Linked DNA regions of Streptomonospora nanhaiensis. The protein of the gene in region 1 interacts with the protein of each later gene in a pairwise test. Links are inferred from orthologs where the notes say so. Each region holds a gene or a part of one and is shown on either strand. Other genes may lie near its edges.

What was found. Proteins that work in one complex are often made in the same cells at the same time.
Region 2: the proteins of glp (region 1) and mobA interact in binary tests that used the Escherichia coli proteins (3 or more experiments, as listed by UniProt). The link is inferred for Streptomonospora nanhaiensis from one-to-one orthologs.

Annotation. Positions count from the first base shown.
Region 1 is NZ_JACCFO010000001.1:2,833,806-2,841,627, reverse strand. Bases 2,550-5,531 are described here. They hold glp (molybdotransferase-like divisome protein Glp), read left to right. Parts: upstream 2,550-3,413; coding sequence 3,414-4,649; downstream 4,650-5,531. Other genes in these bases: HNR12_RS12140 (MogA/MoaB family molybdenum cofactor biosynthesis protein), read left to right, coding at 5,203-5,531; moaC (cyclic pyranopterin monophosphate synthase MoaC), read left to right, coding at 4,718-5,206; galU (UTP--glucose-1-phosphate uridylyltransferase GalU), read left to right, coding at 2,550-3,332. Outside these bases: HNR12_RS12170 (SAF domain-containing protein), read right to left, coding at 1-553; HNR12_RS12165 (FmdB family zinc ribbon protein), read right to left, coding at 1,127-1,483; HNR12_RS12160 (5-formyltetrahydrofolate cyclo-ligase), read right to left, coding at 1,685-2,236; more of galU, read left to right, coding at 2,400-2,549; more of HNR12_RS12140, read left to right, coding at 5,532-5,763; HNR12_RS12135 (GNAT family N-acetyltransferase), read left to right, coding at 5,908-6,612; sepX (divisome protein SepX/GlpR), read left to right, coding at 7,096-7,767. UniProt on the Escherichia coli protein: Catalyzes the insertion of molybdate into adenylated molybdopterin with the concomitant release of AMP.
Region 2 is NZ_JACCFO010000001.1:1,021,231-1,026,544, reverse strand. Bases 1-2,894 are described here. They hold mobA (molybdenum cofactor guanylyltransferase), read left to right. Parts: upstream 1-1,087; coding sequence 1,088-1,702; downstream 1,703-2,894. Other genes in these bases: HNR12_RS04405 (serine hydrolase domain-containing protein), read right to left, coding at 2,869-2,894; HNR12_RS04410 (dodecin), read left to right, coding at 2,524-2,733; HNR12_RS04415 (hypothetical protein), read right to left, coding at 1,747-2,034; HNR12_RS04425 (NADAR family protein), read left to right, coding at 379-948; HNR12_RS04430 (RtcB family protein), read left to right, coding at 1-302. Outside these bases: more of HNR12_RS04405, read right to left, coding at 2,895-4,335; HNR12_RS04400 (metallopeptidase TldD-related protein), read right to left, coding at 4,615-5,314. UniProt on the Escherichia coli protein: Transfers a GMP moiety from GTP to Mo-molybdopterin (Mo-MPT) cofactor (Moco or molybdenum cofactor) to form Mo-molybdopterin guanine dinucleotide (Mo-MGD) cofactor.

The DNA of each region.
Region 1 (7,822 bases):
CGCCGCCGGATCCGGGATCGGGCACGGCGATGACCGGGCGGTCCTCGACGACGGTCACGGCCGGCGCCGCCGCCGGACCGCCAGTGCCGCCGAAGTCCGCGGCCGTGGCGACGGCGGGGTCGGCCGGGGCGGCGAGGACGTCGACCCGGCTGCCGGGGTGCAGGAGGTCCACCACGCCGGGGTCGGGCACCCGCAGCGGCGCCGCCACCATGCCGGGGCCGTGGCCCCGCGCGGGGGGATCGGCCAGCCGCGCCCGGGTGATGACCTCGCCCCGGCCGACGGGGCCGGAGAGCGAACGCCCCTCGGCGCGGTGGGACGGCTCCAGGGCGCCGTCGGGAACGGCGCCGGCGGGCAGGGCGCGGAGGATGAGGTCGCCGGGGGCGATGGGCTCCAGGGCGGTCAGCGGCCGCGCCGCCACCCAGACCTCGGCGGTGGGCGCGGGAGTCGGGCGCAGGAGGAGCACGGCCCCGGTGAGGGCCAGTGCCGCGCAGGCGGCGCCGAGCGCCCGGCGCCACCGCGCCAGGAGGCGGAAGGCCCGCAGGCCGGCGTTCACGGCGCGGCCTCGGGACGCGGTTGGGCGGCCGCCCGCCGCCGCCGCGCGGCGGCGGCGCGGGCACGGGCTCCCGGGAACGGGTGGCGGGCGGTGCGCGCGGTGTCCATGCCCGCACGGTAGGCGGCGGGCGGCGGGGGATGCCGCCGTTGTCCACAGGGGCGCAGCGGCGGTCCGGGCGCCGGGTGCGGACGGGCGCGAGCGCGGGCGGGGGAGGGGCGCGGCCGTGCGAACGGGGTGGTGTGCCGGGTGGTGTCCATGGCCGCACGGTAGGCGGGTGGCGGGGTGGCGTGTCGCGGTTGTCCACAGGGGCCGCCACGGGAGCGCGGCTCAGGCGGTCGCGGAGGCCCGGGGAGTCGGTGGGCCGTGAGCGCCGGCGGCGGCGCCGGCGTGCGCACGGCTCCGGCCGGCGCGCACGGTTCGTCGGTTGCGAACGCCCCGCACGGTCGACGGGCTGTGCCGGGCCGGTGCGGGGACGCCAAGACGACGGGCGGGCGGGGCCCGCCCGGATGCGAGAGTACGGTGCGCCGAGCGGCGCTTCGCCCGTCCACCCCAGGGGGCGCGGGCGGGTGAAGGCTACTTCGCGGCGGTCGCGGCGGCGCTGGAGGAGGAGCCGGTCGTGGCCGTCGAGGCGGAGTCGGAGCCCGAGGACGCCGACCCGGAGTCCGAGCCCGAGGACTCGCTCTTGGCGCCGCCCGAGGAGTCGTCCTTGGCACCGTTCTTGCTCGACCCCGCCATCACCGAGCGGTTGGACGAGGAGTTGCTGTCGGTGCGGTAGAAGCCGGAGCCCTTGAACACGATGCCCACGGCGGAGTACACCTTGCGCAGCCGCCCCTGGCACTCGGGGCAGACGGTCAGCGGGTCGTCGCTGAAGCTCTGCACGGCCTCCAACTGGGAGCCGCACTCGGTGCATGCGTACTGGTACGTCGGCACTGGGGTCCTCCTTGCTGGCACTCTCACCCGTCGACTGCCAAATATTACGCGGTCGGGCAGCACAGCCGCGACATCGGGGGCGGAGCGCCTTCACGGTGGCGCTGCCGATACCGTGCAACGCCGCCCGCCGCCCCCCTGTTCCACGTCGGCCGCCCGGCCGGGCCCCCGCGCCCGCGCCGCCGCCGCGTGCCGCGACCGGCTTTAGAACCGGAGCAGCCCCCGGCCGGGTGTCACCACGCCGTCGACCGCCCGGTCGTGGGGCTCGGCCGGGACCTCCGCCACCAGTTCTGTGTCGTATATCACCGCCAGTGTCAGGGTGTGCGGGCCCACGTGCGCCAGCGCGCGGTCGTAGCAGCCCGCGCCGCGCCCCAGGCGGCGCCCCGCGCCGTCCACGGCCAGCGCCGGGCACAGCACCGCCGCCGCCCGGCGCAGCGCGTCGGTGCCGTAGCGCCGGCCCAGCGGCTCCACCAGCCCGCGCCCGGCCGGCGCCAGGCTGTCCGGGCCCTCGTAGGCCGCCCAGTCCAGTTCGCCGCCGGGCAGCAGCACCGGCAGCAGCACGTAGGTCCCGTGCTTCCACAGGGCCGCGAGCAGCTTGCGGGTGTCCGGCTCGGTGCCCACCGAGTAGTACAGCGCCACCGTGCCGCCCGTGGTCAGCAGCGGGACCTCGGCCAGCGCATCGCGCAGCGCCGGGCCCGCCGCCGCGCGCTCGGCCTCGGGCATGGCCCGCCGGGCGGCCAGGATCCGGCGCCGCATCTCCCGCTTCGTCTCAACCGTGGTCACGGCACAGCAGTCTGGCAGTTCGCCCCGCGCCCCGGCAGCCCTTCGCCGGACCGCCCCGCCCCCGCGCCCGGCCGGGCGGCGCGCGCGGCGGCGGGGCTGGGCCGCACGGGCGGCGCGACTGGCCTAAAGTGCCGACATGACAGATACGCACCGCCGCCCGCCCGGAGTGGCCAAGGCCGTCGTACCGGCGGCCGGACTGGGCACCCGGTTCCTGCCCGCGACCAAGGCCACGCCCAAGGAGATGCTGCCGATCGTCGACAAGCCGGCGATCCAGTACGTGGTGGAGGAGGCGGTCGCCGCCGGCCTCCAGGACGTCCTGATGATCACCGGCCGCAGCAAGCGCTCCATCGAGGACCACTTCGACCGCGCCTACGAACTGGAGGAGGCGCTGCGGGCCAAGAACGACACCCAGCGCCTGCATTCCGTGCGCGAGTCCAGCGAACTGGCGCAGGTCCACTACGTCCGCCAGGGCGAGCCCCGGGGCCTGGGCCACGCCGTGCTGTGCGCCGCCTCCCACGTGGGCGACGAGCCGTTCGCCGTCCTCCTCGGCGACGACCTCATCGGCCAGCGCGAGGCCCTGCTGCAGCGCATGATCGAGGTCCGCGACACCTACGGCGGCAGCGTCGTGGCGCTCATGGAGGTCGAGCCCGAGCAGGTCTCCCTCTACGGCTGCGCCGCGATCGAGGCCACCGACGAGGACGACGTCGTCGTGGTGACCGACCTCGTCGAGAAGCCCCCGGCCGACCAGGCGCCCAGCCGCTGGGCCATCATCGGCCGCTACATCTGCGACCCCGCCGTCTTCGACGTGCTGCGCGAGACCGGCCCCGGCCGCGGCGGCGAGATCCAGCTCACCGACGCCCTGCGCGAGCTGGCCCGCCGCAAGCCCGAGGACGGCGGCCCCGTGCACGGCGTCCTGTTCCGCGGCCAGCGCTACGACACCGGCAACAAGGCCGACTACCTCCGCACTGTGGTGGAATTCGCGTGTGAGCGCCCCGACCTCGCCGCGGACTTCCTGCCGTGGCTGCGGGAGTTCGTGGCCGCCCACGACACCCCGCGCGCCGACGACTGAGACCCCGCGCCGGGCCGTCACGCGCCGCACCGCCGCGGCACTCGCCGCGCCGCCAACCGGGTATGGCTGAGGGAGCCTTCGATGAAGACCGTCGAGCAGCACATCTCCGACGTCCTGGATCTGGTCCGCCCGCTCGACCCCATCGAGCTGGACCTGCTCCGCGCGCACGGCGGGGTGCTCGCCGAGCCGGTCGCCTCTCCGGTCTCCCTGCCCGCCTTCGACAACTCCTCGATGGACGGCTACGCCGTGGCGGCCGCCGACGTCGCCCAGGCCACGGCGCAAGCGCCCGTCCGGCTGCCCGTGGTGGCCGACATCCCCGCCGGAGACCCCTCGGCCACCGCGGTGCGGCGCGGCCACTGCGCCCGCATCATGACCGGCGCGCCCCTGCCGCGGGGCGCCGACGCGGTCGTTCCGGTGGAGTGGACCGACGGCGGCCAGGCCGAGGTCGCCATCAGCCGGCCGGTGCGCCCGGGCAACGCCGTGCGCCGCGTCGGCGAGGACGTCGAGAAGGGCACCACGGTCGTGCACCGGGGCGCCCGGGTGGGCGGCGCCGAACTCGCCGTGCTGGCCGCCGTGGGCCGCCGCGCGGTCCGCGTGCACCCCCGCCCGCGCGTGGTCGTGCTCTCCACCGGCGCCGAACTGGTGGAGCCGGGCAACCCGATCGGCCCCGGCCAGATCTGGGAGTCCAACAGCTACATGCTGACCGCGGCCGCCCTGGACGCCGGCTGCGCCGCCTACCGGCACGGGTTCGTCGGCGACGACCCCGCCACCGTGCTGCGCACCATCGAGGACGTCCTGGTGCAGGCCGACATCGTGCTGACCACCGGCGGCGTCAGCATGGGCGCCTACGACGTGGTCAAGGAGGTGCTCTCGGGCCTGGGCACCGTGCGGTTCGAGCAGGTGGCCGTGCAGCCCGGCAAGCCCCAGGGCCTGGGCACCGTCGGCGACCCGGCCACCCCCATCCTCACCCTGCCCGGCAACCCCGTCAGCTCGTTCGTGTCCTTCTACCTGTTCGTACTGCCCGCCCTGCGCCGGCTGCGCGGCCTGCCGCCCGACCCCCTGCCCTCGGTGCACGCCCGCCTGGCCGCCCCCGTCCGGCACTCGCCGCCGGGCCGCCGCTCCTACCTGCGCGCCGTGCTGGAGTACGACCACGCCGCCGGCGGCACCGGCTACACCGCGGCCCCGGTCTCGCGGCAGGGCTCCCACCAGCTCTCCGCGCTCGCCGAGGTCAACGCCCTGGTGGTGGTCCCCGAGAACACCACGGAGCTGCCCGAGGGCAGTGTGGTGGAGGTCCTGCAGCTGCCCACCGGAGCCTGAGCGGCGCCGCGGACCCGCCGCCCGGTCCGCGCGGCGCCCCCGTCCCACACCCCAGAAGGAAGCCCACCATGCCCGACGCCCATCCATCCGGGATGAGCCACCTCGACTCCTCGGGCGCGGCGCGCATGGTCGACGTCTCCGCCAAGGACGTCACCGCGCGCACGGCCACCGCCACCGGGCGGGTGCTGCTGCGCCCCGACACCGTCGCCGCCCTGCGCGGGGGAGGCGTGCCCAAGGGCGACGCCCTGGCCGTGGCCCGCATCGCGGGCATCCAGGGCGCCAAGCGCACCCCCGACCTCGTGCCGCTGTGCCACCCCATCGCCGTGCACGGGGTCGACCTCGGCCTGGCCGTGGACGACGGCGGCGTGGGCATCACCGCCACCGTGCGCACCGCCGACCGCACCGGTGTGGAGATGGAGGCCCTGACCTGCGTCATGTCCGCCGCGCTGGCGCTCATCGACATGGTCAAGGCCATCGACCCCGAGGCGGTCGTCACCGACGTCCGGGTCGAGGAGAAGACCGGCGGCAAGACCGGGCACTGGCGGCGGTCCCGGTGAGCGCCCCGGAAACCCCAGGAGCACCCGGCGCCGCGCCCGCCGAGGGCGCCGCCCGCTACCGCGTCGCCGCCATCACGGCCTCCAACCGCGCCGCGGCCGGGGTCTACGCCGACGCCTCGGGCGAGGTGCTGCGCGCCGAACTTGCGGCGCTGCCCGGGGTCGCCGTCGAGGGCCCGTGGGTGGTGCCCGACGGCCCGCCCGTGGCCGAGGCCCTGGCGCGCGCCCTGGAGGCGGGCTGCGACGCCGCCGTGACCACCGGAGGCACCGGCCTGAGCCCCACCGACGCCACCCCCGAGGCCACCCGTCCGCTGCTGGCCTACGAGATCCCCGGGATCGCCGAGGCGCTGCGCGCCGCGGGCCGCGAGAAGGGCGTGGCCTCGGCCGTGCTCTCGCGCGGGCTGGCGGGGGTCGCCGAGCGCGGCGGGCACCGGATGCTGGTGGTCAACCTGCCCGGTTCCCGCGGCGGCGTCCGCGACGGCATGGCCGTGCTCGGCCCGATCCTCGCCCACGCCCTCGACCAGCTGCGCGGGGGCGACCACCCCCGCCCCGGCGCCTGACGGGCCGCCCGCCATGGTGGGATACTGGAGGTCGGCGACCGGGGCACCAGGTGCCCCCCGGCCGCTGCCGCGCGACCGCGCGCCACACACCCCTACTCGGGCCGCCGTCCGCCCGCGGGGCCGGAGGCGGCGGAAGGACGCGACGTGAACCGGATTCGCGGCTGGCCGATCACCCTCGCGGAGGGTCCGGTCGGCCTGCGCCCGCTGCGGCTGCGCGACGCCGGCGCGCTGCGCGAGACCCGCGTCCGCAACGCCGAGTGGCTGCGGCCCTGGGAGCCCACGCACCCCGAGATGCCGCTGCAGAGCACCGGGCTGTCCCCCTACGTGGCCATGCTCCAGGCGATCCGCCGCGAGGCCCGGCAGGGCATCTCGATGCCCTGGGCCATCACCTACGACGGCGTCTTCGCCGGGCAGCTCACCATCAGCGCCATCGTGTGGGGGTCGGCGCGCTCGGCCCAGGTCGGCTACTGGATCGACCGGGCCTACGCCGGCCGCGGCGCCACCCCGACGGCGGTCGCGCTGGCGGTGGACCACGCGTTCTTCACGGTGGGCCTGCACCGGATCGAGGCCAGCATCCGCCCCGAGAACCGCGCCAGCCGGCGGGTCGTCGAGAAGCTGGGGTTCCGCGAGGAGGGCCTGCGCCGCCGCCAGTTGCACATCGACGGCGCGTGGCGCGACCACCTCGCCTACGCGCTGACCACCGAGGACGTCCCCGGCGGCCTGCTGGCGCGCTGGCGGCGGCGGGGCAGCGGCGCCGGCGGGGCGACCGGCGGCGACCCCGGCAGCCCCGACGCCCCGGGCGGAGGGGGAGCGGCGCCCGGGGCGGCGCCCCGGCCCGGATGGCCGTGAGGCCGCCCGCGGCCCCCGGTGATCGCCGAGAGTAAGGACTTCGCCCCTAAACCGGTGTCGGCACCCGTCCGTTCGCGGGATAATCGCCGGTACCCGGCCGGGACCTGTCGGCACCGGACTGGGTCGCGTCGCGCGATCACGCCTATCCCCCCGGGCCGCCGCGCCGTGACCTGGGTGTCCTGCGGCAATATGGGGCGGCGGGGAAAGAGGAAAGACTGTAATCTCACGACACTCCGGGCCGAATACTGCGCATTTATGGACACCTGGTCGTACGGTGCGGAACGTAGACGTACCAACGATGCAGGCAACACGTGCATATGGCGCATGGGAGACGGCGAATGACGAGTGGCGCGATGGACGGCTCCAGCGCCGCATCGTGACCTCGGAGCGGCCCACCGGGCCGCGGGTCGCCATGGGCCATGAACCAGCCTCGTCGCCGGAGCGTCTGAGAGTGTCCGGTGACCGGCGGTGCGAGGAGGAGTCATGAGCAGCTCTCCTCTGTATCTCGCCATCGTCGTCGTCTGGCTGATCGTGCTGGTGCCGATGCTCCTGCGCCGCGACCCCGCGCCCGACCACGACGACCAGGTCGAGTACGACGAGCCGGTCGGCGGCGAGGCCGGTGCGCAAGACGGCGCCGAGGCGCCCGCCGAGGACAGCGCGCCCGAGGCGGCGCACCCGGGCGAGGACGCCGACGACCGCGCACCCGCCGCCGAGGACACCGGGGCGGTCTTCGACACCGACGTGGAGGCCCACCACGCCTCCGGTCCGCTGCCCGAGCCCGCCGTGGGCCGCGAGCCGCTCCCGCCCCCGCGCGCCCGCCGCGCCCGGGTCATCGCCCGCCGGCGCCGCCGCACCACCGTGCTGGTGGCGCTGCTGGGGCTGAGCGGCGCCGGGGTGGCCGCCGGCCTGGGCCCCTGGTGGGTGCTGGTGCCGCCGACCGTGCTGCTGCTGGGCCACCTGGTGCTGCTGCGCGAGGCGGCCAAGGCCGACGCCGAGCGCCGGGCCGCCGAGGAGCGCCGCCGCCGGCGCCTGGAGCGGATCCGCCGGGCCCGCGCCGAGGCCGCGCGCGAGGCCGAGGTGATCGAGCTGATGGAGCGGCGCAACCAGGTCTACGACCAGTACACCGACGCCCAGCTGCGCGCCGCGGGCGACTGAGGGCGGCCCGCACCGGGCCGCCCGCCACCCGCCCGCGGCGCGGGCCGCGGGGGGA
Region 2 (5,314 bases), 1.8 Mb from region 1 along the record:
ACGGCATCATCCCGGGCTCCATGGCCACCGGCACCTACATCGTGCGCGGGCTGGGCAACCCCGCCGCGTTCAACTCCGCCTCCCACGGCGCCGGACGCCGGATGAGCCGCAACAAGGCCAAGCGGCGGTTCACCGAGGCCGACCTCGTGGAGCAGACCAAGGGCGTGGAGTGCCGCAAGGACGCCGGGGTCCTCGACGAGATCCCCGCCGCCTACAAGGACATCAGCGCCGTGGTCGAGGCCCAGACCGACCTGGTGGAGGTCGTCGCCCACCTGCGCCAGGTCGTGTGCGTGAAGGGCTGAGCCCCGCCCGTCCGCCCGCGCGGGCGGACGGGCGGGTGTCGGCCCGGACCATGGAACGAGCGAGGAGTGGATTGCGATGCCCCGGCCCGAGGCGGACCAGCCGCTGTCGGTCGCCGCGCTGCGCGAGCGCGTGGCGCGCGGGGAACACCCGCGGTACCTGTTCTTCTGGGGCCACCGGCCCGCCCGTGACGGATCGGTGGGGCCGGGCTGCCTCAGCCAGTGGTGGCCGGCCGGGTTCACCGTCGGCGGCGTCTCCTACCCCACCGCCGAGCACTGGATGATGGCGGAGAAGGCGCGGCTGTTCGGCGACGACGACGCCCTGCGCCGGGTCCTAACCGCGCAGAGCCCCGGTGCGGCCAAGGCCGTCGGCCGCCAGGTGCGCGGCTTCGACCAGGACGTCTGGTCCGACCGCGCCTTCGACATCGTCGTCCGCGGATCGGTGCACAAGTTCGGGCAGAACCCCGACCTCGGCGCCTTCCTCCAGGCGACCTCCGGGCGGGTGCTGGTCGAGGCCAGCCCGCTGGACCGGGTGTGGGGGATCGGCCTGGCCGCCGACGACGACCGCGCCGCCGACCCCGACCAGTGGCGCGGCGCCAACCTGCTGGGGTTCGCCCTGATGCGCGCCCGGGCGGAACTGGCGGCCTGACCCCGGGCGGCGCCCGCCTCGTCTGCGGTTCGGCCCGGGGCGCCCGGCGGGCGGCGGCGCCGGACCGGGTGAGGAGAGGCGGAGCCCGCGCCCCGGTGGCATGCTGGGGGCGGGGCACTGCGAGTGCGAGGAGGGCGCGATGCCCGGTGCCGAGCCGTTCGACGCCGTCGTCCTGGCCGGGGGAGCCGCCCGGCGCATGGGCGGCGGCGACAAGCCCGGCCTCACGGTCGGCGGAACGCCGCTGGTGGAGCGCGTCGCGGCGGCCGCGCGCGCGGCCGCCGCGCTGGTGGTCGTTGGCCCGCCGCGCGAGCGCCCGGCCGCCCGCTACGTCCGCGAGGACCCGCCCGGAGCCGGTCCCGTGCCCGCCCTGCGGGCCGGGCTCACCCGCGTCGAGCGGCCGTGGTTCGCCCTGCTGGCCGGCGACCTGCCGTTCGTGCGCCCCGAGGACGTCGCCGCGCTGCTGGCGGCCGCCCGGCGCAACGGCGCGGGCGCGGTGCTCGTGGACGGCGGCGGACGGCCGCAGTGGCTGCTGGGCGCCTGGCGCACCGAACGCGTCCGCGCCGCCCTGGCCGACTACACCGGCGGCTCCCTGCGCGGCCTGCTCGGTCCGCTCGGCCCCGCCCTGCTCCCGGCCGCGGCCCTCGGCGGGGGCTCCTGGGCCGCGTTCGACTGCGACACCCCCGAGGAACTGGCCGCCGCGCGGGCGGTGCCGGCCGATCCGGCCGCCGACCGGCCGGGCGGCCCCCACGCGTGAAGGCGTCCACGCGGCGGAGTGCGGGGAAGCCCCGGGCGCGCGGCTCAGCCGCCGAACTCCGCGAAGGGCACCGTCTCCAGCAGGAACCCGCGCACGCCCAGGAAGTCGGCGAGGTAGTCGCGGTGCTCGTCGCAGGCGACCCAGGTCTTGCGGCGGTCGACGGTGTGGATCCGGGGGTTGTTCCACACCAGCACCCACGTGGCGGGCGCGCGGCAGCCGCGCCGCGAGCACAGGACCTCGGGCTCCGGTGAGCCGGGCCCGGCCCCCGGTGCGGGTCCCGGGCGCCCGGCGCCGTCGTCGCCCCGGCCGGGGGTTCCTCCGCTGGTGTCCACGCCGCTCCCCGTGGTAGTGCGACCGCGCGGTCGCGGGCGCGATGCGCCGTCGGTCGGATGCCGGTCACGAGCATGCCACGGCCCGCCCATCGGCGCACAAAAAAGCGACGTCGGGTGGCTACGGGGGCAAACCACCCGACGTCGCAACGGTGTTCCGACGGGGGCTCGGAACACCGGCCCAGCGCTTCGACGGGGGACCGAAGCGCTGAGGCCCAATCTACACCGACAACCCCCTGTGTACGTCAAGACTTAGTTACGACGTGGTCTCGGGAGAGTCCAGCAGGTCAATACGTCGATGGTCCTGAACAGGCAGGAAAGGCGCATTACACACAGGAGCCACAGCACGGCGAAGCGGTCACCCGGGCCCCGCGCAAAGCCCGTCCGCAATCCGCCCCGCCACCCGCGCGGACGCCTCCGGCGGCCCGCTTCCGCGATTGCCGCCGCGCGCGGCGGGCAGTGTGCCACCGAGCACCGACGGAAGGGAGCCGTATGTCCCACCACACCTACCGCGTCACCGAGATCGTGGGCACCTCGACCGAGAGCGTGGACCAGGCGATCCGCAACGGCATCGAGCGCGCCGCCGCCACGCTGCGCGAACTCGACTGGTTCGAGGTCACCGAGATTCGCGGCCACCTGGAGAACGGCCGGGTCGGGCACTTCCAGGTCGGCCTCAAGGTCGGGTTCCGGCTGGACGAGTAGCCGCGCCGGACCCCGGGCCGCCCCCCGGCGGCCCCGCGCGGCCCGCGCCGCGCCGCCGCCCCGCCCAGGGCGACGGACGGCGCGGCCCGCGTGCGGCGCACCCGCGCCCGGCGGGGGCGGTGGCCCCGACTCCGGCTACCGCCGCGCCTCCCCTGCGCCGGGCGCGGCGGTGCGCACCCGGGCCGCCACGCGGGCGGCCGTGAGCGCCGCACCCGCGGCCGCCAGCGCCGCCACCAGCACCATGAACGCCGGGAACAGCCGGAACGCGTCCGCCGTGGTGTAGCTGTTGCCCTCCAGCGCGGGCGCGACGAGGAACAGGAACACCGCCAGGGCCGGAGCGGCCAACTGGGGCAGCAGGCGCAGGCCGAACCGCCACGCGGGCCAGGCCGCGCGCCGCGCCGCCCACCGGCCCGAGCGCCGCAGCCCCAGCACTCCCAGCGCCAGGGCCGCGGCGGTGAGCGCGCCCAGGACCAGGTCGACCGCTGTCGCGGTCGGCGCGCCGGGGTCGGGGGTCCGCCCCTCGGTCAGGTCGATGATCCCCGAGCTGATCTCATAGGCGTGCTCCCGCGCCGGGGAGAAGGCGTTCACCAGCACGGCCACGCCGTATCCGCTGCCGGTGACCAGGTCCTGCTGGGCGTTGAACCCGGCGGTCACCCCGCTGTGGGAGACCCGCGCGGGTGTCACCCCCTCCCCGCTGTGCCGCCAGCCGAGCCCGGCCCGGCCGGCGTGGGGCTGCCGGTTGCGGGACTCCTCGACCAGCGCCTCCGACAGCAGCCGCCGCCCGTCGGGGCCGATCCCGCCGCGCTGCTGCATGGCGAGCCAGGCGGCCATGTCGTGGGCGGTGCTCACCACGCCGCCGGCCCCGCCGTTCATCGCCTCGGGCTCGGGCGCGGGCAGCGCCCCGCCGTAGGCGGTCACGTGGCCCGGGACCAGGCCCTCCACGGGCTCGCTCGGCGTGGTCGTGCCGACCGTGTCGTCCATGCCCAGCGGGGCGAAGACGCGCTCGGCCAGGTGGTCGCCGAACGGCCGGCCCGCGACCGCCTCCACCACGCGCGCCGCCACCCAGTAGTTGGCGTTGCTGTAGGCGTAGGACGTGCCGGGCTCGGCCGACAGCTCCCACTCCGCGATCCGGGCGACACCCTCCTCAAGGGTCGTGGCCGGGGCGACGACCACGGGGCTGGGCAGCCCCGAGGTGTGCGACAGCAGTTGGCGCAGGGTGATGCCGCGGTCGGGTCGGAAGTCCGGCAGGTAGCGGGTGACCGGGGCGTCGAGGTCGACCCGGCCCTCGTCGGCCAGGCGCAGCACCGCGAAGGCGGTGAACGACTTGGCCACCGAGCCGATGCGCAGCCGGCTGTGCTCGGTGAGCGGGGCGCCGCCCAGCCCCTCGCCGTAGCCGGCCTCGTGGACCGTCTCGCCGTCGCGGACCACGGCGACGGCGGCGCCCGGCAGTCCGTGGCGGTCGAGGTAGCCGGTGACGAAGGCGTCCACCTCGGCCGGGTCCACGCGGCCCGGCGGGGCGGCGGCCGCGGCCGCGGGGGCGGTGGGGCCGGCCGCGGCCGACACGGCCAGGGCCAGGGAGAGGACGGAGGCGAGTACCCGCATGCGGTGGCTTTCGTGGTGGAAGGGGGGACGCGCGCCGGCGGGCCGTCCGCCCGCGCGCCGTGATCGGCTGCCACCCTGCCACCGGCGCCGGGCCCGGCGGCTCAGGGATCACCCCTGGTTCGGCCCCCAACGCACCGCCCCGGACCCCTGCGGGCCCCCACCTCCGGGACGCCGCAGCAAACCGCCCGCCGCACGGCGCGGGGGCCGTCCGATCCCGCGATCGAACGGCCCCCGCGTATCGCGCCCCGGCCTTCCCCGGCGCCCCTCGGCGCCGGCCGGCTAGGACGCCTGGCTCACCGTGGACATGTTGAAGTCGGGGATGCGCAGCGGCGGCATCGCCGTGCGGGTAAACCCGTCGCCGAACTCCCGGCCGAGCGCCGGAACGGTGGCCCCCGCCTGCTGGGCCCGTTCCAGCAGGCCCACCGGCGACTCGTTGAACCGGAAGTTGTTCACCGCGCCCGTGACCCGGCCGTCCTCGACCAGGTAGACGCCGTCGCGGGTCAGCCCGGTCAGCAGCAGCGACTGCGGATCCACCACCCGCACGTACCACACGCAGGTCAGCAGCAGCCCGCGCTCGGTCTGGGCCACCATCTCGTCCACGGTGGCCGTGCCGTCGGCCTGCCACAGCACCAGGTTGTCGATGAACGCCGTCAGCGGCAGCCCGGTGGTCTCCGCCGTCCGGCGGGTCTGGGTCAGCGCCGCCAGTTCACCGTTGGATATCCACTCCGTGCGCCGCAGCGGCAGCCCGTTGTCGAACGCCGTGACCCGCCGCCCCGGCGCCGTGGCCGACACGAACGGCGCGCACTCCAGCCCCGGCAGGTGCGGGTCGCTGAACAGCGTCAGCGGCAGCGAGGCCAGCCGGTCGCCGACCCGGGTGCCGCCGCCGGGCGCCGAGAACACCGTCCGCCCCTCGGCCGCGTCGCGCCCGTTGGCGTTGAGGTAGAGGAAGACCATCATGTCCGCCACGGCGCTGGGGGGC